Regions from separate parts of the Geodermatophilus sp. SYSU D01105 genome, predicted to be linked through region 1. Evidence: riboswitches for the same ligand, from Rfam matches in the RefSeq annotation. Region 1 holds a riboswitch; each other region holds the start of a gene.
The links. A riboswitch is a leader RNA that binds a small molecule or an ion and turns the genes downstream of it on or off. The one in region 1 is predicted to bind cyclic di-AMP.

Region 1 (2,189 bases):
GTGCGGGAGGCTGATCCCTGCCGCGGCGTACGCGTACTGGGTCAGGCCGGAGCAGTCGAAGGAGTTCGGCCCGCCGGCACCCCAGACGTAGGGGTCCCCGACCTGGGCGAGCGCGGTGTCGACGGCGGCCTGGGCCGCACCGCTGCTGGCGGGGGCCGGCGCGGCGGCGGCCACGGCCTGGCCGGCGTGCGCCGTGACGACCTCCTGCTGCTGCGGGGCCGACAGCGCGGCGTACTGCGCCTGGTAGTCGGCGATGTCGGCCTCGAGCTGCTCCTGCCGCGCGGTGACGTCGTCGAGGGTGGCCTGCGCCTGGGCCGCGGCGGCGTCGGCGTCCTGCTGGGCCTGCTCGGCGGCACCCGCGCTCCGGGCGACCTCGGCGAGCACCTCGTTGGTGTGGCCGGCGATCGCCTCGAGCATGGCCAGCTGGGACACGAAGTCCTCGGGCGAGTCGCTGGTCATCAGCAGGTCCAGCTCGGGCATCCCGTCACCAGCGGTGAAGGCGGTGCGGGCGACCTGACGGATCTGGCCGTCGAGGGCGTCGAGCTGCTGCCGGGCCGCGGCGGCGGCCTGGTGCGCGGCCTCCGCGGCGGCCTGTTGCTGGGCGAGGGTCTCGCGGGCCTCGTTGGCCTGCTCGGTGACGACCTCGAGGTCGTGACCGGCCCGCGCGACGAGCTGCGCGGCCTGCGCCGCGCTGGTGGCCTGCTCCGGGTCCGCGGCAGCGGTCCCCGGCAGCAGCGTCAGGGAGAGCGTCGCGACGGCGCCCACGACGATCCCCCGGCCGAGGCGGCGGGGCAGGGTCGGGCGGCGGAACGCCAGCGGGAGGTCGGAGTCGATCTGGTCGAGCGCATGCCCCAGGGCAGGGCGGGGGGTCGCCACGGTCGGCGGCTCTCCGTTTCTTCCTCAGCGACCGCCTACCGAGTTAGCTGACGGGTTCGGGCTGGGAAGACGTGCCCTATCTCTGCGCCCCGGCGAGCCGGCGCGTGTGCCCCGGCGGACCGGCGCACGCGAGAACTCACCCCAGTGCTGCGGTGGGTCCCCGGTTCCCCCTCCGTGCCGCACGGGCACGTCGGGCGATTCGGCGGTGCCCGGCCGAGGCCACCTCTCTGCGGGTGACGACCACCCGGTCGGACCGGCTCACCGTACGGGCGTGATGAAGTTGTGACAAATGGGGCCTGCGGGGACTGTGGTGACATCCACAGGGCGGCGGAGCGACACACCGCCGGTCGGCGTCACCCGCGGCGCGTCGGCCGGGGCGCCCCGGCCCCGCAGGGGACCGGGTCACCCCGTGCGCCGCCGGCCTCGTGCGGCCCCGCCGTCCCGCGCACCCGGCTGACCCTGGTGCCGCAGCGGCGGCACCAGGCCGCCCTCGGCGAGCGCCCGGACGGCACGGCGCTCGACCTCGTCGAACTCCACGACCACGCCCGGGCCCGGGACGACGGCGTCCTCGGCCACGCCGGCCTCGCGCCGGCCGGTCATCGGCACCACGGTCGGGTCCTCGCCCCGCCAGCCCGGCGGCGCCCCCAGCAGCACGGTGACGACGCAGTCGGCGCAGCCGGTGCCGCGCACGGTGCAGGTGTCGCAGTCGATCAACATGGCCCACTCCTCAGCTGGCCGACCCCGGTCGCGGAGGCCCTCCATGGCCCCGGTCGGTCCGGCTCGCACGCTAGGGACCGGCACCGACAGTTCGGCGCGAGCGCGCCCCGGCGGGACGGGTCCCGGCGCGCACGGCCCCGGACGCGGCCGGAACGCCCTCGGGAGGCCCCGCGCCGTGGCGCCCGCCACCCGAGCCGCTGCGGACCCGCCGGCACCGGCCGCCCTCCGGCGCGCGTCCCCGGGACTGTCACTGGGCCGACCTACCGTCCGCCCGTGCCCTCCTCCCTTCCCCGGCAGGTGCCGCTCTCCCCCGCCCACCTCGCCGGGACGGCCGCGCGAGCCGCGGGCACGCTCCCCCGCTACGAGCAGGCCACCATCGACGAGCTGGGCACCCCACTGGCGGAGGTCACCTTCGTCGTCGTCGACCTGGAGACCACCGGGGGTTCCCCCAAGGACAGCGCGATCACCGAGATCGGAGCGGTCAAGGTCCGCGGTGGGCAGGTCCTCGGCGAGTTCCAGACCCTGGTGGACCCCGGCTGCGAGATCCCGCCCTACATCAGCGTGCTGACCGGCATCACGACGACGATGGTCGCGGC
Region 2 (2,189 bases), on a different contig from region 1:
CGACTCAGGGCTCTCGACCGTGGCGCCGCTGGACTTCACCCAGCCCGGCCTGCTCGACGCCGACCCTCAGGAGATCGTCGACAACCTGGTGGCGCTCGATGCCCTGCCGGACCTCGGCGGAGTCAGGGTCATCCTGCAGGGAATCGGTGACACGGCCGAGCCGCAGGAGCCGCTGAGCATCGCGCAGCGGAAGAACCTCGTCGCCATCTGGAGGGCGATCAGCACCGCCGCCAATGGGGGCGTTGAGCCCGAGGTCGAGGACACGCAACTGAGCCGGGAGCTCCTCGATGAGGAGCTGCCGAGAGTCACGCCTGTACCGGTGCCCGAGGGGCCGGTCTGCACCAAGGGCACCATCGTGCTCACCGGGGCCGATGTCGCCTTCCGGCCGGACTCGGCCGAGTTCGTCGACGAGGAGGCGGCCGAAGCTGTGCTCCGGCCGATCGCCGAGCAACTACGCGAGAGCGGTGCGACCGCGACCTTGACCGGTACGACCGCCAACGTCCAGGGCATCGAGGGACAGCGGCGACTCGGCCTCGATCGCGCCGAAGCCGTGCGCCAGGTGCTGGTCGACCTCGGTGTCCCGGCCGGCGGCCTGACCGCTGACGGCGTCGGGAGCGAGTTCCCCGGCTACGTCCAGGACCACGACGCTGAAGGCAACCTGCTCCCGGGTCCGGCGGCGCAGAACCGGAAGGTCATCATCACGCCGTCGATCGGGACCGCGGGCCTGGCCTGCGACTGACGGACGGTGCCCCCGGCCGTCCCTCAGGACGGCCGGGGCACCGGTGCGTCACGCGACCCGACGGGCCCCGACGTAGCTCGGCATGGAGTCGAGGTTCACGACCTTGACCGGCTGGCCGGCGGTGGAGGCGTGCACCATCTGGCCGTTGCCGATGTACATGCCCACGTGCGAGACCGGGCTGTAGAAGAACACCAGGTCACCGGGCTTGAGGTCGGACTTCGCCACCGGCGCGCCGAAGGTCGACTGCGCCCGCGAGGTGCGCGGCAGCTCGACGCCGGCCGCCCGGTAGGCGAACGTCGTCAGCCCCGAGCAGTCGAAGGCGTTGGGACCGGTGGCGCCCCAGCCGTACGGGTCGCCCTGCTGTGCGAGGGCGGTGTCGACGGCCTTCTGGGCGGCGCCGTTCGGGGCGGCGGCCGCAGCGACGGCGACGGCGCCGGAACCGGCGTCACCGGCGTCAGCCTGGGCGGTGGCCGGAGCGAGGGTCACGGCGGCGCCGGCGACGGCGGCGATCGCGATCCCACGGAAAGAACGGCGTGCGAAAGACGTGCGTGCAGTCGTCATGGACGACGGGTTCTCCTGTTCTCCACGGCCGCCTACCGGGTTAGCTGACGGGTTCGGACGGGGGAGTCGCCCGGCGCGAGATGCGCTTCACCCCAGGGATGCGGTGGGTCCCCGGTCCGGGCGCGGCGTTCACCGCGTCCGGTTCGGCGTAGTCCGGCCGGTGTCACGCGGTTCGGTGACGAGAGGCCCGGCAGGACCGCGGACGACCGTAGGAGAGCGCGACGGCCCTCGCAGGCGGCCGGACGGTCGCGCGACGGCGGCGTGTCCGGATCGCGACACGCCGCGCTGACCACCGGGGACTACGGAGCGCGCAGGAATGCCATGGATGCGTTTCCGCAGGTCAGCGGCTTGGGACCAAAGTATGTGAACGGCGGAGTGTTCTCACGCGGCGTGACGTCCGTATCGCGGACAGCAGCCGGAACCCGGGGGTTGGCGCAGCCGTTGGGCGGGCACGACAAGAGACGACCGAGAACGAGGAGGGACACACCCCATGGCCGGAATGATCCGGAAGCTGGTGGCGTCGGGGATCGCGGCGAAGGTCATCCAGGAGGCCCGCAAGCCGCAGAACCAGGCCAAGATCAAGGAGTTCATCGCCAAGATGGGCGAGCAGAACAAGAAGCGCGGCGGCGGCAAGGGCTACGGCCGCGGCCCCGTCCACTGACGGCTCCGCTGGGGAGCCCCCGTCCGGCACCGGGCGGGGGCTCCCGGTGAGCCCCCACCGGGTCGCCGTCCTCGACGACTACCAGTCCGTGGCGGCCGAGTTCGCCGACTGGTCCCGCGTCCCCGGACCGCTCGACGTCGTCGCCTTCGCCGACCACCTCGACGACGAGGACGCCCTCGTCGAGCGCCTCGCCCCCTTCGACGTCCTCGTCGCCATGCGTGAGCGGAC
Region 3 (2,189 bases), on a different contig from region 1:
CCCGCCTGGCGGAGCTGCTCCTCCAGGGAGGCCTTCTCCGCCGAGCGGGCGTCGAACTCGGCCTGGGCCTCGGCGAGGTGGGCGTTGGCGGCGACCTCGGCCTCGTCGGCGGCCCGGGCGGCCGCGTCGCGCCGGGCGACGGCGTCCTCGGCGGCGCGGGCGGCCTGCTCGACCCGCTGCTCGACGGTCAGGAAGGCCTGGAGCTGGGCGGCACGGTGGTCACCGATGACCTCCATCGTGGCGGCCTGCTGCAGCAGCTCGGTCGGGCTCTGCGCGTCGAGGAGCATCTGGACGTCGCCGTATCGGGTGTCGCCGCCCATGTAGGCCTGACGCCCCAGGTCGGCGATGGCCTGCTCGGCGCCGGCGACGGCGGCCTGGGCGTCGGCGAGCTCGGCGGCGGTCCGCTCGGCCTCGGCGCGGGCGGCGGCCAGCTCGGCGCGGGCGACCAGCGCGGCGTCGGCGGCCGCCTCGGCCTCCACGGTCATCCGCTGCAGCTGCTCCTCGGCGGCCGCGACCTGTTCCTGGATGCGGGCCACCTGCGCGGCCAGCTGGTCCTGCTCGGAGGAGGCGGGCGTGCTCGGGGCGGCGACCGCGGCCGGCGCGCCGGCCAGCAGGCCGGCCAGCGCGGCGGCGACGACGAGGGTCCGGCGCGGGGAGCGCAGGCGGCGGCTCGGTGACGGCGCACGGCGGGGCTCGGTGTTCAGGTGGTGCAGGGTCGCCAAGGCGACGGTTCTCCCATCCTCGCGACCGCCTACCGAGTTAGCTGACGGGTTCGGGCCGGACGGCGCCCTACCTCCCTGCGTCCCCAGGCGCAGGCAGGACTCACCCCAGGAGTTCGGTGGGTCCCCGGTCCGCCTGGACCCGGAGGGGTCGTCGGCGGTTCGGCGGGGCCTGGCCGAGGCCCTCGGTTCCCGAGGAGCTGAGCCCGGCAAGGCCGTCGGGAAAGCTACTACGCCGCGCAGGACCGGTCACGATCGGGTAACGCCCACGGCGCGCCTGCTTGCCCGATCGGGCGACCCCCAGCTACGCGCCGTGATCGGGTGCCCGCGGGCCGGTGATCACCGACCGTACCTGCCGTCAGGACCCGGCACCCCGTCGCCCACCTGCGCGGACTCCGGTAGACGTGGACCGTGTCCCGGACCGGCCGGCAGCGCCCCGCGCCGGTCCCCGCACGCGCGCGCAGCCGTGCCGGGCGGCCGGGGTGAGATCTCGCACACGCCGGCCCGACACGCCGGCGACACGCCGCGGCCGGCAGCGGGGCCTCGTCGCGCTCTGCGTCACCGAGATCACCAGCTGGGGCGTCCTCTACTACGCCTTCCCCGTCGCCCTCGCCGACATCACCGCCGACACGGGCTGGTCGGCCCCCACGGCGTCGGCGGCGTTCTCGGCGGGCCTGGTCGTCTCGGCGCTGGCCGGGATCCCGGTGGGGCACTGGCTCGACCGGCGCGGTCCCCGCCGGGTGATGACCGCCGGATCGCTGCTCGCCGTCCCGGCGACGGTGGGCATCGCCCTGGCGCCGGGCTACGGCTGGTTCCTGCTGGCGTGGCTGGTCGCCGGGGTGGCGATGGCGGGGGTGCTCTACCAGGCGGCGTTCACCGCGCTGGCCCGGTGGTACGGGGAGGACCGGGTCCGGGCGCTGACGGCGCTGACCCTGGCGGCGGGCCTGTCCAGCACGGTCTTCGCGCCGCTGACCGACGCGCTGCTGGCGGCGTTCTCCTGGCGGGGGACGTACCTGGTGCTGGCCGCGGTGCTCGCCGCCGTCACCGTCCCGCTGCACGCGTTCGCCCTCCCCGCGGCGTGGGCGCGCCCACCTGCGACGGCGGCGGAGGGCCGGCGGCGGGTCCCGTCGGAGGTCCGGACGGCGGGGTTCCTGCTGCTCGCCGGGGCGCTGACGCTCACCGCCTTCGGCCTCTACGCGGCCAGCCTCACCCTCATCCCGCTGCTGACCGGCCGGGGGTTCTCCAGCTCCCTGGCGGCCACCACGCTCGGCCTGCTCGGCGCGGGGCAGCTCCTCGGCCGCCTCGGGTACGCGCCGCTGAGCGTCCGGACCTCGCCGGCCGGGCGCGCGCTGGTGATCGTGCTGGCCTCCGCCGCGACCATCGGACTGCTCGCCGGGCTGCCCGGTCCACCGGCGCTGCTCGTCGCGGCGGCCGTGCTCGCGGGGGCGGCGCGCGGCGCGGGGACGCTGC
Region 4 (2,189 bases), on a different contig from region 1:
GGTCGACCTGGTACTGGGCGATGGCGTCCCCCAGGGCGGCGTCGGACAGCACCATGTAGTCCAGGGCCAGCCCGGACGGGTGCCCGTGCGGGTCGACCGCGCTGCCGCGGGTGCCGCCGATGGTGATGCCGGCGGCGCCGGGCACGTTGCTGACCACCGCGTCGGCGGCCGCCTGCGCCTGCGGCCGCACGGCGCCGGCGCTGTTGGTGATCTGCGCCGTCGTGGGCGCAGGTGCCGGAGCGGCCGGGGCGGCGGCAGCCACGGGGACCGAGTTGCCGACGGTGCCCACCTCGACGGGGGCGACGGCGGCCTGCGCGGCACCGGCGACCAGCAGCACCTGACCGGGGAAGATCAGGGTCGGGTCGCTGCCGATGACGCCGACGTTGCGCTGGTACAGCTCGCGCCAGGGCTGGTGGAACGTGGTGGCGATCTCGGCCACCGTGTCGCCGCGCTGGACCGTGTAGACGTCCGACGGGGCGGCGGTCGGGGCCGGAGCGGCCTCCGGGGCCGGGGCGACAGCCGGCGCTGCGGGAGCGGCGGCCGGCGCGGGGGCCGGCGCCTCGACAGCGGCCGGCGTGGTGCCGTCGGCCAGCTGCTTGCCGCAGGTCGGCCACGCGCCGATGCCCTGCCCGGCGAGGACCTTCTCGGCGATCTCGACCTGCTGCGCCGGGGTCGCGAGGTCCGCGCGGGGGGCGAGGTCGGTCCCGCCGTAGCCGGCCCAGGTGGACTGGCTGAACTGCAGCCCGCCGTAGTAGCCGTTACCGGTGTTGATGCTCCAGTCGCCGCCGGACTCGCACTCGGCGACGCCGGTCCAGTCGTGGGTGGTGGCGGCGGATGCCGGGGTGCTCAGGACGCCGAGTCCGACGACGGTGGCCCCTGCCGCGACGGGGGCCTTGGCGATGACCTTCTTGGTCCGGACATAGCGCGGCGCACGGTGCTTGGCCATGGGTGATCTCCGATCACCGCCGGCGAGGTGAGCTGTCGGGTTCGGACGATCGGTGCCCGGCCGCGGATCGCGGCTTCACCCCGAGGCGCGCCCGGCCGTTCGGCCGGAGCGCCGTGGAACGTGGGTCCCCCACCCCTGCCCTGAGGTTCTGGAGACGGCTACCGGTGGGCAGGGTTTGGCGGACCGGCGCCACGCTCCCATCTGCGGAACGCAGCCAAAACGTTACGTTGGGTCATGTGAACTGTCGCCGTGACGGTCGTCACGTGGTGGTGTGCGTGGGGAGGACGTGCAGGTCGGGGCAGGAGCGCTCCGCGGACGTGCTCTCCGGCACAGGGTCCCGGCGGCGGCCGCGGCTCCCGGCGGCGGCCGCGGGTCCCGGCGACAGCCTCGGGAACGGTCCGGCCGCCGCCGGGGTCGGTCACAGGACCTGGTGGCCGTACATCTCCCCGAGCGGGTCGGCGATCAGCTCGATGCGGGCGCCGTCGGGGTCGCGGAAGTACACCGACACCCCGCTGTGCACCTCGTGCGGCACCCCGGCGTCGGTCAGCCGCCGCACCAGCTCCTGCCAGCGCTCGGGGTCGACGCTGATGGCCATGTGGTGCAGCCCGCCGAGCACCTCGGCATAGGGGCCGACGTCCAGGCCGGGGAAGTCGAAGAAGGCGATGAGGTTGCCGTTGCCGATGTCGAAGAAGAAGTGCGAGGAGCCGGGGTAGTCGCGGTTCTCGATCAGCTCGGTCAGCGGGAAGCCCAGGACGTCCTGGTAGAAGCGCACGGTCCGCTCGACGTCGCTGCTGATCAGGGCGGTGTGGTGCAGGCCGCGGGCGGTGGTGGCGGGGCGCTCGCCGGCCGGCCGCAGGTGTGCGGCGCGGATGCGCGCCCGCTCGGCCTCCAGCGCAGCGGGGTCGGGGGCGGTCGTCGTCATCGGGGTGCGTCCTCTCGGGTCGGGGCGTCAGCGGTCGGCGGAGGGGGCGAGCCGGAACTGCTCCCGCCGCTCGGCGGGCACGAGCTCGAGATAGGCGGGGTGTCGCTGGATGTAGCCGCGGATGAACGGGCAGAACGGCAGGACGGCGTGGCCCGCCGCCCGCGTGGCGTCCAGGGCGCCGCGGGCCAGCACCGAGCCCAGCCCCCGGCCCTCGAAGGCCGGGTCGACGACGGTGTGGGTGAAGGCGACCGACGACGCGGTCCGCCGGTACTCGGCGAAACCGGCGACCTGGCCGTCCACCCGCACCTCGAAACGTCCGGC

Region 2: linked by a shared signal. The riboswitch ahead of ACI79I_RS09345 (C40 family peptidase) and the one ahead of ACI79I_RS16680 (C40 family peptidase) in region 1 are both predicted to bind cyclic di-AMP.
Region 3: linked by a shared signal. The riboswitch ahead of ACI79I_RS17210 (M23 family metallopeptidase) and the one ahead of ACI79I_RS16680 (C40 family peptidase) in region 1 are both predicted to bind cyclic di-AMP.
Region 4: linked by a shared signal. The riboswitch ahead of ACI79I_RS20310 (LysM peptidoglycan-binding domain-containing protein) and the one ahead of ACI79I_RS16680 (C40 family peptidase) in region 1 are both predicted to bind cyclic di-AMP.

The regions. Positions count from the first base shown of each region.
Region 1 is NZ_JBJGYR010000017.1:38,047-40,235, reverse strand. Features, by position in the region: gene ACI79I_RS16680 (C40 family peptidase) at 1-876, opposite strand, end outside; cyclic di-AMP (ydaO/yuaA leader) riboswitch at 893-1,091, opposite strand; gene ACI79I_RS16675 (hypothetical protein) at 1,279-1,593, opposite strand; gene ACI79I_RS16670 (DEDD exonuclease domain-containing protein) at 1,867-2,189, shown strand, end outside.
Region 2 is NZ_JBJGYR010000008.1:54,615-56,803, reverse strand. Features, by position in the region: gene ACI79I_RS09350 (OmpA family protein) at 1-739, shown strand, start outside; gene ACI79I_RS09345 (C40 family peptidase) at 788-1,300, opposite strand; cyclic di-AMP (ydaO/yuaA leader) riboswitch at 1,314-1,438, opposite strand; gene ACI79I_RS09340 (hypothetical protein) at 1,791-1,961, shown strand; gene ACI79I_RS09335 (D-2-hydroxyacid dehydrogenase family protein) at 2,008-2,189, shown strand, end outside.
Region 3 is NZ_JBJGYR010000018.1:26,153-28,341, forward strand. Features, by position in the region: gene ACI79I_RS17210 (M23 family metallopeptidase) at 1-722, opposite strand, end outside; cyclic di-AMP (ydaO/yuaA leader) riboswitch at 734-897, opposite strand; gene ACI79I_RS17215 (MFS transporter) at 1,202-2,189, shown strand, end outside.
Region 4 is NZ_JBJGYR010000024.1:49,625-51,813, reverse strand. Features, by position in the region: gene ACI79I_RS20310 (LysM peptidoglycan-binding domain-containing protein) at 1-946, opposite strand, end outside; cyclic di-AMP (ydaO/yuaA leader) riboswitch at 949-1,110, opposite strand; gene ACI79I_RS20305 (VOC family protein) at 1,365-1,868, opposite strand; gene ACI79I_RS20300 (GNAT family N-acetyltransferase) at 1,896-2,189, opposite strand, start outside.